DNA from 2 places in the Methylobacterium tardum genome. Region 2 is predicted to be linked to the other one. Evidence: predicted binding sites of a transcription regulator. Region 2 holds the regulator's gene; the other holds the start of a gene.
What was found. Region 2 encodes PhoB, which activates phosphate uptake and scavenging genes when phosphate is short. Its sites were predicted from a motif close to TGTCATNNANCTGTCAT; they were not measured.
Positions count from the first base shown of each region.

Region 1 (6,669 bases), 1.5 Mb from region 2:
GTGATGCGGGTCATCAGCAGCGGGCCGATCCCGGCGACGTCGAGCCGGCCCTCGAACGACCCGGGGTTGAGGCGCGTCTGCTTGAGGGGGATCTGGCGCTCGAGCAGGATCTCCTGCCAGCGCTGAAAACTGTTCCTCGGATGGAGCCCCACGGTCGAAAACAGTGGCTGCATCAATCGTTTACCTTGTCTGGCCCCCCGTTCGCGCGATCGGGCAAAAAACATCGCGCTCCCGGACAAGATGCTCCCGTTTCATATTGTATATTATCTGCATCCTCAAGAAATGGTGGTTTGATAACTTGAGGTCATACGGAATTCAGACCCGGCGCGGCCTCACCCATCCGCCAGAACTCATGCGGTGCAGACGCTTACGATCTGACCTTCCAGAGAGCAGCCGACACAGCCCACAGTAGCGATGACGCAGATGAACAACCTGAACGAAACACACGCCTCCTTCATGCTGGAAAAGGTCGGCACGATCGTTGCCGCCTACGTGTCCCGCAATGCCGTCGGAATGGCCGACCTGCCCGGCCTCATCGACCAAGTCCACTCAGCGATCTCGGTCCTTCGGGGCAGCGGCTCGGGCGCAAACTCGACCGGGCTGACGCCCGCGCAGGTCGAGGCCTCGATCCAGCGCGATGGCCTGATCAGCTTCATCGACGGCCGCTCGTACAAGACGATGAAGCGCCACCTGACGGCGAACGGCCTGACGCCCGAGCGCTACCGGGCCAAGTACGGCCTGCCGGCCGATTACCCGATGGTCGCCCCGGGCTACGCCGCCAGGCGGTCCGAGATTGCCCGGGCGATCCAGCTCGGACAGAAGGCCGGCTGAGCCGTGGCGTCCGGCCTCTCGCAGGCTCCGGACCGGTCGCCGGAGCCGCGTCCGGACACGGCGCGGTCTCGGGACGCCCTGGAGCGCGTCGCCCGGACGCTCGGCGTCCCGGTCACGACCTTCTTCCCGGACGAGGACCGTCCGGACGCGGCGATCGCGCAGGCGGCCGACCTCGTCTCCGCCTTCGTGGCGATCGAGAACCCGGCCGCGCGCCGGACCTGCCTGGCCTTCGTACGGGCGATGTCGAGTTCCTGAGGAGTCGGGGGGCACCTCAGGAGGCTGGGTCGGAGACTGTTCGTTCCGTTGCGCGGGGCGGCTGCGGTCACCGGCCCGGCCACGCGTCAGAACAGGTGGCGCAGGAGGAAGAACAAGAGCGCCGCGAGCGTGATCGCCGCCGGCAGGGTCAGGATCCAGGCCAGCGCCATGTTGCGCACCGTGGACGTCTGGAGCCCGGAGCCGTTGGCGGCCATCGTGCCGGCCACGCCCGACGACAGGATATGCGTGGTCGAGACCGGCAGGCCGTAGAGCTCGGCGAGCCCGATCGTGCCGGCGGCCACGATCTCGGCCGAGGCGCCCTGGGCGTAGGTGAGATGGGTCTTGCCGATCTTCTCGCCCACCGTCACGACGATGCGCTTCCAGCCGACCATGGTGCCGAGCCCGAGGGCGAGGGCGACGCAGACCTTCACCCAGCCCGGGATGTAGCGGGTGCCGTCGTTGAGCAGGCCGGAATAGCGTTTCAGCGTCGCCTTGTCGGCCTCGGAGAGGTCGGCTCCGGTGCCCGGCAGCAGCCGCACCGCGTCGGCGGCGAGGTACATGTCGCTGCGCAGGTTCTGCGTCTGGGCGGCCGGCACGGTGCGGATCGCGCCGTAATTCTTCACGCTTGCGGCGATGTCGTTCGAGAGCGCCGCGAGCGCGGCATAGACCGGCGGCCGGTCGAGCGCCTTCGTCTTCAACGCCTCCGTCACCGTCCGGCGCGCCGCGGCGGCATCCGGCACCGGTGCGCCGGGGGCGCGGGCGGAGAAGACCTCGCTCGCCGCCGTCGAGCTCTGCACGAAGGCCGGGGTCGTGTCGTCCGCCATGGTGCGGTTCAGCGCGTAGGCGGTCGGGGCGGCGCCGATCAGGATCAGCATGATCAGGCCCATGCCCTTCTGTCCGTCATTGCCGCCGTGGAAGAAGGAGACCAGCGTGCAGGTCAGGATCAGCAGGCCGCGGATCCACAGGGGCGGGGGCGTATCGCCCTTCGGCGCCTCGTAGAGGTCCTTGCGGCGCACGGCGAACTTGAGCGCGAGCAGCAGCAGGGCCGCCAGCACGAAGCCGCAGACGGGCGAGAACAGCAGCGCCTTGAACACGTTGAGCGCCTGAGTCCAGTCGACCCCGGAGGTGCCGTCGCCGCCGTTCATCAGCTGGTTGGCGAGGCCGACGCCGAGCACCGAGCCGATCAGCGCGTGGGACGAGGAGTTCGGCAGGCCGAAGGCCCAGGTCCCCAGATTCCAGATGATCGCGGCCAGCAGCAGCGCGAAGATCATCGCGTATCCGGCATGGGAGCCGACATTCAGGATCAGCTCCACCGGCAGCAGGGTGACGATGGCGTAGGCCACCGCCCCGGAGGAGAGCATCACCCCGAGGAAGTTGAAGAAGCCCGACCAGATCACCGCCACGAGCGGCGGCAGCGAGTGCGTGTAGATCACCGTGGCGACCGCGTTGGCGGTGTCGTGGAAGCCGTTCACGAACTCGAAGCCGAGCGCGATCAGCAGCGCGAGCCCGAGCAGCGCGAAGGCGCCGTAGGCCAGCGGCGCCTCGCCGACCGCGTTCATGTCGGCGATCAGGCTCACGACGGCGTAGGAGAGGCCCGCCACCAGCACGAGCAGGAAGGCGACGAGGCCGCCCAGATGCATCCCGTGATCGAGACGCGGGCCGCCCTCGGGCCTGCCTCGCGCGGCGCCCGACGGCATCACGGCGGAATCGGACATGCAGCCTCGCGCGAAATCATTTTTGGTGGTGAACCGGGATTAAAATGCGCGCGTGACGGCCCGGTGACACAGCGCCCGTGACCGGTCGTGGAGGCCGTATCCGATCGGCCGGGACATTCGGATGAACGCGGGCGTCTCCGCCTAGCCTGTCTTCGCCGCCGAAGATCCGGTCGCCGATCGAGGAACGACGCGTCCGGGCCGGGCGACCGGTCGCCCCGCCGTCAGGCGACTGTCACACGCCTGACGCGATCGGGCCGCTAGCGACCGGGCCGCGCACGAGCGAACGAGAGATCCGCATGATTGACGCCACGGTGCCGGCCCTGTCGTTCGGCGCGCTCCTGGCCCTCGTCCAGATCGGCAGCATCGCCATCGCGGGTCGACGCCTCGGGCAGGTGCACGGCCCGTCGCGGTTTCCGGCAGGCGCGCCCGTCTCGGTGATCCGCCCGCTTCACGGGCTGGAGTCCTACAGCGAGGAGATGCTGATCCGGAGCTTCCGCCTCGATTACCCGGCCTACGAGCTGATCTTCTGCGTGGCCGATCCGGGCGATCCGATCGTGCCGATGGTGGAGCGCCTGATCGCCGCCCACCCACAGGTGCCCGCCCACCTGATCCTCGGCGATGAGCGGATCAGCGAGAACCCGAAGCTGAACAACTGCCTGCGCGGCTGGCGCGCCGCCGCCCACGACTGGGTTGTCCTGGCCGATTCCAACGTGGCCATGCCGCCGGACTACCTGCAGCGCCTCCAGGCGGCGTGGCGCGCCGAGACCGGCCTGGTCTGCTCCACCCCCGCCGGGGCGCGCCCGGGCAGCTTCATGGCCGAGGTGGAATGCGCCTTCCTCAACACCCTGCAGGCGCGCTGGCAATACGCCGCCGAGGCCTTCGGGCTTGGCTTCGCGCAGGGCAAGAGCATGCTCTGGCACAAGCCGTTCCTGGACCAGCGGGGCGGCCTTCAGGCGCTCGCCGCCGAGATCGCCGAGGACGCGGCCGCCACCAAGCTGGTGCGCGCGGCCGGCAAGCGCGTCCACCTCGTGGCGAGCCCGTTCGAGCAGCCGTTGGGCCCGCGCGGCTTCCGGGAGGTCTGGTCCCGGCAGCTCCGCTGGGCGCGCCTGCGCCGCGTGACCTTCCCGCTGTTCTTCGCGCCCGAGATCGGCAGCGGCGTCCTGCTGCCGGCGCTCCTCGTCGCGCTCTGGGCCGGCAGCCTCGCGGGCCTCGCCGGCGCTGCCGGCCTCGCCGCCCTGTGCTATGGCGCCGAGCACCGGCTTGCGCTCCGCGCGGGCTGGCACCGTTCGCCCCGCATGCTGGCGGCCTTCCCGGTGCGCGACGCCCTGATCCCGGCGATCTGGCTCGGCGCCTGGGTCCAGAGCGCCATCGTGTGGCGCGGCAACGCCATGGACGTGCGCCCGCGGCGGGCCGCCGAGGCGCGCAGCTACGCGCCGACGGCCTGACGGCGCCCGACAATCCGGAGGCCGAGACGTGTCGCGCCGCTACGCCCTGTACTGCCTGCCCGCCCCGGGCTCGCGCCTCGAAGCCTTCGGACGGGGCGTGCTCGGCTACGACAACGTTTCCGGAGAGCCGGTTCCCCATCCAGAAGGCCTCAATGTCCTCGCCACCGTCACCGCAGGGGCCCGGACTTACGGATTCCACGCCACCCTCAAGGCGCCCCTGCGCCTCGCGGCGGGTGCCACCGAGGCCGGGCTCATCGCCGCCGCCCGCGACCTCGCGGCCGCGCACCCGCCGGTGGCGGTCGGGCCCCTGACGGTCGCCGCGCTCGGGGCGTTCCTCGCCCTGGTGCCGGAAGACCCGCCGCCGGGCCTGGGGCTGCTGGCCGCCGAGTGCGTCGCGGCGCTCGACCCGTTCCGCGCGCCGCTCACTGAGGCCGAGCGCGCGAAGCGCCGCCCGGAGCGCCTCGATCCGCGCGGCCGCGCGCTGCTCGATCGCTGGGGCTACCCGTACGTGTTCGAGGCCTTCCGCTTCCACATGACCCTGACCGACGCCCTGCCGGAGGCCGAACGCGACGCCTGGCACCGGCGCCTGTCGGAGGCCTACGCCGCCTCCGGGCCCGAGCCCCTGGTGATCGACGCCCTCGGCCTCCTGGCCCAGGACGGGGCCGGGCCGTTCCGGCTCCTGGCACGCCTGCCCTTCGGAGAACCCCGTGGCTGACCTTTCCCTCGGCCGCGAGCCGGCGATCGACCCGAGCGCCCGGGTCGCGGATTGCCGCCTCGGCCGCTACACCGAGATCGGCGCCCGAACCCGCCTCACCGAGACGATCCTCGGCGACTATTCCTACATCGGCCAGGACGGCGAGGTGATCTACACCACGATCGGCAAGTTCTGCTCGATCGCCGCCAGCGTCCGGATCAACCCCGGCAACCACCCGATGGAGCGCGCCTCCCAGGCGCATTTCACCTACCGGGCGCAGTCCTACTGGCCCGAGGAGGCCGACGAGCCGGCCTTCTTCGACCGGCGCCGGGCGAGCCCGGTGGCCATCGGCCACGATGTCTGGATCGGCCACGGCGTGGTGGTCCTGCCCGGCCGCACCATCGGCACCGGCGCGGTGGTCGGGGCCGGCGCGATCGTCACGCGCGACGTCGAACCCTATACGATCGTGGTCGGCAATCCCGCCCGTCCGGTCCGGCGCCGGTTCCCGGACGCCGTCGCCGCGCGCCTGGAGCGCCTCGCCTGGTGGGATTGGGACCACGAGCGCCTGCGCCGGGCGCTCCCGGATTTCCGCGGACTTCCGATCGAAGCCTTCCTCGATCGATACGGAGCCTAGAGCGGCAATCGACAGTAAACGTTGTGCCGGCAAACAACATTGGATCGTATTCGTCATCCAATCGTCGTGGAACCGGCGTTTAGGTGCGGCCATTCCGCGGCGGATGGATGCATGCTGGTCATCGAGGATCTTACGCGCCAGTACGGCGGCCGGCGCGCCGTCGACGGTGTCTCGCTGCAGATAGAGCCCGGCAGCTTCGTCGGCGTGATCGGCCGGTCCGGTGCCGGCAAATCGACGCTGCTGCGGCTCATCAACCGGTTGGCCGACCCGAGTTCCGGGCGCATCCTTCATGACGGGCGCGACGTCACGCGGCTGCGGGGCCGCGCCCTGCGGGATTGGCGCACCCGCTGCGCCATGATCTTCCAGCAGTTCAACCTCGTCGGCCGCCTCGACGTGATGACCAACGTCCTGATGGGCCGGCTGAGCCACGTGCCGAGCTACCGGTCCCTGCTGCGCCAATGGTCCGAGGAGGACCGGGCGATGGCGCTCGCCGCCCTGGAGAGCTTCGACATGGGCGAGTTCGCCGGCCAGCGGGCGGACGGCCTGTCGGGCGGCCAGCAGCAGCGCGTCGCCATCGCCCGCGCCCTGGTGCAGGAGCCCGAGATCCTGCTCGCCGACGAGCCGGTCGCCTCCCTCGATCCGCGCAACACCCGCCTGGTGATGGACGCGCTGGCCGAGGTGAACCGCCGCTACGGCATCACGGTCCTGTGCAACCTGCACTCCCTCGACCTCGCCCGCGCCTATTGCGACCGCCTCGTCGGGCTCAGCGCCGGCCGGGTGGTGTTCGAGGGCGGGCCGTTCGACCTCACCGAGGATGTCGCCCGCCGGCTCTACGGCCTGGAGGCCGGCGAGGTGCTCGACGATTCGGCGCGCCGCGAGGCCGAGCAGCGGGCGGCGATGCCGGGCCGGCCCGGCATCGTGCCGGCGCGGCCCGTGCGCGAGGCCGCCCTCGGCGCCTGAACCGGGCCGTCCGGCCCCAACACCAACCACGGATCGGGAAACGCCCGGCCGGCCCCGCGCCCGGCCGAACCCGCGACACACGCCGACACGAAGGACGACACGATGATCACCCGACGCACCCTCGCCGCAGCCGCC
Region 1 is NZ_CP097484.1:5,841,879-5,848,547, forward strand. Features, by position in the region: gene M6G65_RS27900 (helix-turn-helix domain-containing protein) at 1-173, opposite strand, end outside; gene M6G65_RS27905 (Ros/MucR family transcriptional regulator) at 424-831, shown strand; gene M6G65_RS27910 (hypothetical protein) at 835-1,086, shown strand; gene M6G65_RS27915 (inorganic phosphate transporter) at 1,173-2,801, opposite strand; gene M6G65_RS27920 (ceramide glucosyltransferase) at 3,098-4,246, shown strand; gene M6G65_RS27925 (DUF1045 domain-containing protein) at 4,275-4,961, shown strand; gene M6G65_RS27930 (LbetaH domain-containing protein) at 4,954-5,574, shown strand; gene phnC (phosphonate ABC transporter ATP-binding protein) at 5,686-6,534, shown strand; gene phnD (phosphonate ABC transporter substrate-binding protein) at 6,637-6,669, shown strand, end outside.
Region 1: a site for PhoB is predicted at 2,854-2,870, ahead of M6G65_RS27915 (inorganic phosphate transporter). Genes of this name have one in related genera too.

Region 2 (6,669 bases):
CGAAGGCATGCCGATCGTCGGCACGTTGTTCTACGCCCGGGTGCCGTCCGGCGTCGGCGTGCTCACCGCCGGCATCATCCTGGCGATCATGATCGTGCCGTTCATCGCCTCGATCGCCCGCGACATGCTCGACCAGATCCCCACCGTGCTACGCGAGAGCGCCTACGGCATCGGCTGCACCACCTGGGAGGTCGTGCGCCACGTGCTGGTGCCGCAGGCCGCGGTCTCGATCATCGGCGCGATCATGCTCGGGCTCGGCCGGGCCCTCGGCGAGACGATGGCGGTGACCTTCGTGGTCGGCAACGCCAACCGCCTCTCGGCCTCGATCTTCGACCCGAGTTCCACCATCGCGTCGCGCATCGCCAACGAGTTCAACGAGGCGGACGGCCTCCAGCTGAACGCCCTGATGGCGCTGGGCTGCATCCTGTTCGTGATCACCTTCGTGGTGCTCATCATCGCCCGGCTGCTGACGCGCCGCGTCCAGTCCGCCTGAGGAGCCCGCGCGATGGACGCTTCCAACACGATCACCACGACCACCGGGCGCCGTTCCGGTCGTGTCCGCCACGGCCGCCGCGTCGCCGACCGGGCCCTGCGGATCGCCTGTACCGGCGCGACCCTGGTGGGCGCCCTGGTCCTGGGCTCGATCCTGGTGATGCTGATCGTCCAGGGCGTGCGCGGCTTCACGCCGACCCTGTTCACCAACCCGACCCCGGGCCCGGGCTCCGAGGGCGGCGGCATCGCGAACGCGATCCTCGGCAGCCTCGTTCTGACCGGGATCGGCATCCTGATCGCGACGCCGATCGGCGTCATGGCGGGGACCTATCTGGCCGAGTACGGGCGCGGCTCGAAGCTCGCGGCGCTGATCCGGTTCCTCAACGACATCCTGCTCTCGGCGCCGTCGATCCTGATCGGGCTGTTCGTCTACACGCTGATGGTACGGCCGATGGGGACCTATTCGGGCTGGGCCGGCGGCGTGGCGCTCGCGATCATCGCCGTGCCGGTGATCGTGCGCACCACTGAGGACATGCTGCGCCTCGTCCCCGGCACTCTGCGGGAAGCCGGCGCGGCCCTCGGGGCGCCGCCCTCGACGGTGATCACCAGCGTGACCTGGCGCGCGGCCTCGGCGGGCATCGTCACCGGCATCATCCTGGCGCTGGCGCGCATCGCCGGCGAGACCGCGCCGCTGCTGTTCACGGCGCTCAACAACAATTCCTGGTTCTCCGCCAATCTGATGGGCGGCGTCGCGAACCTGCCGGTGATGATCTACCAGTTCGCCCTGTCGCCCTATCCGAACTGGCAGGGGCTCGCCTGGGCGGGCGCGCTCCTGATCACCGCGACCATCCTGGTGCTGTCGATCATCGCGCGCCTCGTGATCAAGCCGCAGACCTCGCGCTGAGACCCCTTTCGAGGACACGACGATGAACGCCGCCTCCGCGATCCCCACGGTCGAGCTCAACCGCAACCGCGCCGACGAGGCCGGCCCCGTGCGGATCGCCGTGAAGGACCTGAACTTCTACTACGGCAGCTTCCACGGCCTGAAGGACGTCAACCTCGACTTCCACGACCGGCAGGTCACGGCGCTGATCGGCCCCTCCGGCTGCGGCAAGTCCACCCTGCTGCGCTGCTTCAACCGGATCTACAGCCTCTATCCGGAGCAGCGGGCCGAGGGCGAGATCCTGCTCGACGGCGAGAACATCCTCAGCCCCTCGGTCGACCTGAACGAGCTGCGCTCGCGCATCGGCATGGTGTTCCAGAAGCCGACGCCGTTCCCGATGTCGATCTACGACAACGTGGCCTTCGGCCTGCGCCTCTACGAGAAGCTGCCGAAGTCCGAGCTCGACGGCCGCATCGAGGAATCGCTGCGCAAGGCCGCCCTCTGGGACGAGGTGAAGGACAAGCTCCGCCAGCCGGGCACGGGCCTCTCGGGTGGCCAGCAGCAGCGCCTGTGCATCGCCCGGACGGTGGCGCAGAAGCCGGAGGTGATCCTGTTCGACGAGCCGACCTCGGCCCTCGACCCGATCTCCACGGGCCGCATCGAGGAGCTGATCGAGCAGCTGCGCGACGAGTTCACCATCGTGATCGTCACCCACAACATGCAGCAGGCGGCGCGCATCTCGCAGTTCACCGCCTTCATGTATCTGGGACAGCTCGTCGAGTTCGGTCCGACCAACCGGATGTTCATGAACCCGACGGAACGCCGCACGCAGGACTACATCACCGGCCGCTTCGGCTAGTCTGCCGGGCCGCTCCGGTCTCGGGGCCGCCGCTCGCGTCTCCAGCGCGCCGGCGGATCCCGCAAGCCTCCCGGAGGGCCGTCCCCGGGACCCCATCGAAGGATCCGCCATGCCCGGCCATATCGTCACCTCCTACGACACCGACCTGGAGAACCTGCGTCGCTCGATCTCGGAGATGGGCGGCGTCGCCGAGAAGATGACCGCGGAGGCGACCGACGCTCTCGTGCGCCGGGACGACACGCTCGCCCAGGCGGTGATCCTCGCCGACAAGCGGCTCGACGCGCTGCAGCGGGATATCGAGGAGCGCGCGGTCCTGCTGATCGCCCGGCGCCAGCCCCTGGCGATCGACCTGCGCGAGACCATCTCGGCCATTCGCGTCTCAGGCGATCTCGAGCGGATCGGCGACCTCGCCAAGAACGTCGCAAAGCGGGTGGTGGCGATCTCCGACCAGGCGCCGGCCCAGAAGATCGTGCTCGGTGTCCGCCACATGAGCGACCTCGCCGAGGGACAGCTCAAGGACGTGCTCGACGCCTACGCGAGCCGCGACGTCCGGGCGGCCCACGATGTCTGGGAGCGCGACGGCGAGATCGACGCCCTGTACAATTCCCTGTTCCGCGAACTCCTGACCTACATGATGGAGGATCCGCGCAACATCTCGTTCTGCACGCATCTGCTGTTCTGCGCCAAGAACGTCGAGCGGATCGGCGACCACACCACCAACATCGCCGAGACGATCCACTACCTCGCCACCGGCGAGACGCTGGCGGGCGACCGGCCGAAGAACGACGCGTCGAACTACGCGACCGTGGACGGGGTGCAGGCTCCGTAGGCGGGCCGGCCTGATTTCACGCGCCGGCCTGCGCGCTCTCCTGTGGGGCGCGGTCGGAAAATCGGAGGGTGCGGGTTGAGGCTGAGCGGCGCCTCCCGCACCCTCCGCCTGCAGTCCGCTCCGATGCGCGTCGGGGTGTCGGCAGGCCGTGTGGCGCCGCCTCGGGAACGGGTCTTCGAACGTGAGCATGCAAGTCCTGATCGTCGAGGACGAGGAGGCGCTGACCACGCTGCTGCGCTACAACCTTGAGGCCGAGGGCTTCCTCGCCGACTCGGCGGCCCGCGGCGACGATGCGGAGCTGCTCCTGGCCGAGCGGATTCCCGATCTCGTCCTGCTCGACTGGATGCTGCCCGGCCTCTCGGGGATCGAGCTCTGCCGCCGGATCCGGGCGCGCCGGGAGACCGAGCGGCTGCCGGTGATCATGCTCACTGCCCGCGGCGAGGAGGGCGACCGGATCCGCGGTCTCGGCACGGGCGCCGACGACTACATCGTCAAGCCGTTCTCCGTGCCGGAGCTGCTGGCCCGGATCCGCGCGCTGCTGCGCCGGGCCAAGCCTGCCCACAGCTCGGATCGGCTGGCCGCCGGCGATCTCGAACTCGACCGGACCGGCCACCGCGTCCGCCGCGGCGGCGAGGAGCTGCATCTCGGCCCGACCGAGTTCCGGCTGCTGGAATTCCTGATGCTGGCCCCGGGCCGGGTCTTCTCCCGCGAGCAGCTCCTCGACGGGGTCTGGGGCCATGACGTCTACATCGGCGAGCGCACCGTGGACGTGCATGTCGGGCGCCTGCGCAAGGCGCTGAACGGCCCGCGCCAGGCCGATCCGATTCGCACGGTCCGCGGCTCGGGCTACGCCTTCGGCGAGACCTTCTCGCTGGAGGCGTGAGGCGGCCGCACGGGCTCTCCGAAACGAACTTCGGTCCGGCGCACTGTCGTCGCGCGCATCGACGTGTACCGGAGCGGCGCGCGGCCGGTCGGCGTGGCGCTGCTGGATTGCTTCGCTCCGCTCGCAAAGACGGCGACCGCGCGTTGATGCATTAGGGGCTCGGATCCCAGAAAGGCTCAGCGGGCCAGCGCAGCACTCCGGCCGGACGAGGCCGGGACCGCATCCAGCGCCGCCAGAACCGTTCCCTCAGTCAGGATCTGCGGCAGCACCTGGGGCTCCCCGGTCCCGGCATAGAGCAGGTAGAGCGGTACGCCGCTGCGCCCGTACTTCTCCAGCAGGCGGGTGATCTCGGGATTCTGGTTGGTCCAATCGCCCTTCATGTAGGTCACGCCGCGCTCCGCCATCGCCGCCCGCACGGCCTTGGTGTTGAGCGAGGTCGCCTCGTTCACCGCGCAGGTGATGCACCACGCCGCCGTCATATCGATGAAGACCGGGCGGCGGGCGCTCACCAGCGCGTCGAGGCGCGCCTGCGTGAACGGCACGATCCCGTCGGCAGCAGCCTGCGCCGACGGGAGCGTGCGCTGCTGCGGGAGGGTCACGGCGAGCGCCGCGACGGTGACGATCGCCAGGATTGCGGCGGCCTGGGCGATTCGACCGGTGCGGGGCGCGGCGGCGCGTCCACGCTCCCAGGCCCAGGCGGCGAAGCCGACCAGAACCAGCCCGATCAGCGCCGCCAGCAGCCCGCGCGGATCGACCTGCTGCGCCAGCACCCAGACCAGCCACGCCACCGTCGCGTAGACCGGGAAGGCCAGGATCTGCTTGAGGACCTCCATCCAGGCGCCGGGCCGCGGCAGCGCCCGCAGGGCCGGCGGCCAGAGGGTCAGCGCCAGGAAGGGCAGGGCGAGGCCGAGGCCGAGGCTCGCGAATACCGCGAGCGCCACGCCGGCGCTCTGGGTCAGCGCGAAGCCCACCGCCGAGCCCATAAACGGCGCCGTGCAGGGCGTGGCCACGAGCGTCGCGAGCACGCCCGTGAAGAACGAGCCGCTCAGGCCCGCGCGCCGGGCGAGGCCGTCGCCGAGGCCGGCAAGCCGGCCGCCGACATGGACGACCCCCGACAGGCTGAGGCCCATCGCGAACAGCAGATAGGCCAGCCCCGCCACCACGATCGGCGATTGCAGCTGAAAGCCCCAGCCGATCGCCGCCCCGCCGCCCTTCAGGGCGATCAGCAGCGCTGCGAGGCCCAGGAAGCTCGCCAGCACGCCGGCGGTGTAGGCCAGGCCGTGGAGGCGGAGGCGACCGGGGCTCTCGCCGGCATGCCGGATCAGGCCGAGAACCTTGATCGACAGGACCGGGAAGACGCACGGCATCAGGTTGAGGATCAGGCCGCCGAGGAACGCGAAGGCCGCCGCGGTCGCGAGCGTCAGCGCGTCGACATCGGGCGCGATCGCCCGTGCCGCGGGCGCTTCCGGCGTGATGGCCGGAGCCGCCGTCGGCAGGACCGGCTCGTCGCCATACGCGAAGGCGAGCCGGCGGGGACCGGCCTCAGTGACCTCCTCGAGAGTGAGCACGCCCGGCAGCGCGGCGGGCGCCGGCTCGGTCGGGCTGCTGCGGGCGAGGGTGAGATGCAGGCCGGTCTCATCGACCGACATCACCTGCGCGGCGGCGTTGTCGATCGCCGTCTCGGAATAGGGGAAGAACGCGGCGTTCCGGACCGAATCCGGCTTGAGGCCCATTGCCGCGAAATCGAGCCGCAGCGTGTCGCCCTGACTTGCGAGATGCAGCGGCCAGAGCGGCGGGACGGGCAGGGCGGCCCGGGCGCGGGCGAACAGGGCGGCGTTGTCCGGATCGGGCCGGGGCTCGGCCACCGGCAGCGTCAGCGCGAGGTCGGCGGAGCCCGGCACGCACTCGGTCTCGCAGACGAGATAGGTGAGCTTCGCCCGGATTTGCACCGGGTCGGCCGGATCGAGGCTCGGCGGCGGGGTGACCGGCACTAGGAGCGTGACCTCGCCCTCGTAGCCGTAGTTCATCAGCGTGGCGATCGGGATGCGCTCCGGCGCCGGCCACCGGAGCGCCCCGGCGTTGAACCCCGCCGGCAGGGTCCAGGTCACCTCCGGCGGCAGGCCGGAATCGCCCGGATTGCGCCAGTAGACGTGCCAGCCGGGCTTCACCTCCATGCGCACGGCGAGGGTGAACGGCTGCGCACCCGCCACCGCGACAGGCTCGGCCACCAGGCTCGACCGCACAAGGTCCGGCGGCGTGCGGAAGCTCGATTGCAGACCCTGCGCCGCCGCGGCCGAGAGGCCTGCGGCCAGAGCCAGGATCAGGAAGGCGAGGCGACGGATCATGCTGTTCCTTCGCGCGCAGGGCCGGCGCGGTTTCACGCGCGGCGATGTCCGGCCCGGCGCGGGCTATTCCGTATCCGAACCGCTTAGCACGGAAGGCGCTTGTGGCGGCAGGCCGCGACGTCAGGCCGGGAGCGGCGCAGTGGCACGCTCCAGCCAGGCGCACGCCTCGGCGTCGAGGCCGGGCGCCAGGGTCTCGCGGACCCGCGCATGATAGGCGTCGATCCAGGCGCGCTCTCCCGGGTCGGCGAGAGCCGGCTCGATCAGCCGCCGGTCGTAAGGGGCAAGCGTCAGGGTCTCGAAGCCGAGCATCGGCCGCTCGCCTCCGGACATCGGACGGGGCTCCACCAGCACGAGGTTCTCGATCCGGATGCCGTAGGC
Region 2 is NZ_CP097484.1:496,990-503,658, forward strand. Features, by position in the region: gene pstC (phosphate ABC transporter permease subunit PstC) at 1-493, shown strand, start outside; gene pstA (phosphate ABC transporter permease PstA) at 506-1,396, shown strand; gene pstB (phosphate ABC transporter ATP-binding protein PstB) at 1,419-2,234, shown strand; gene phoU (phosphate signaling complex protein PhoU) at 2,344-3,063, shown strand; gene phoB (phosphate regulon transcriptional regulator PhoB) at 3,251-3,946, shown strand; gene M6G65_RS02370 (protein-disulfide reductase DsbD family protein) at 4,123-6,291, opposite strand; gene M6G65_RS02375 (aminopeptidase P family protein) at 6,412-6,669, opposite strand, start outside.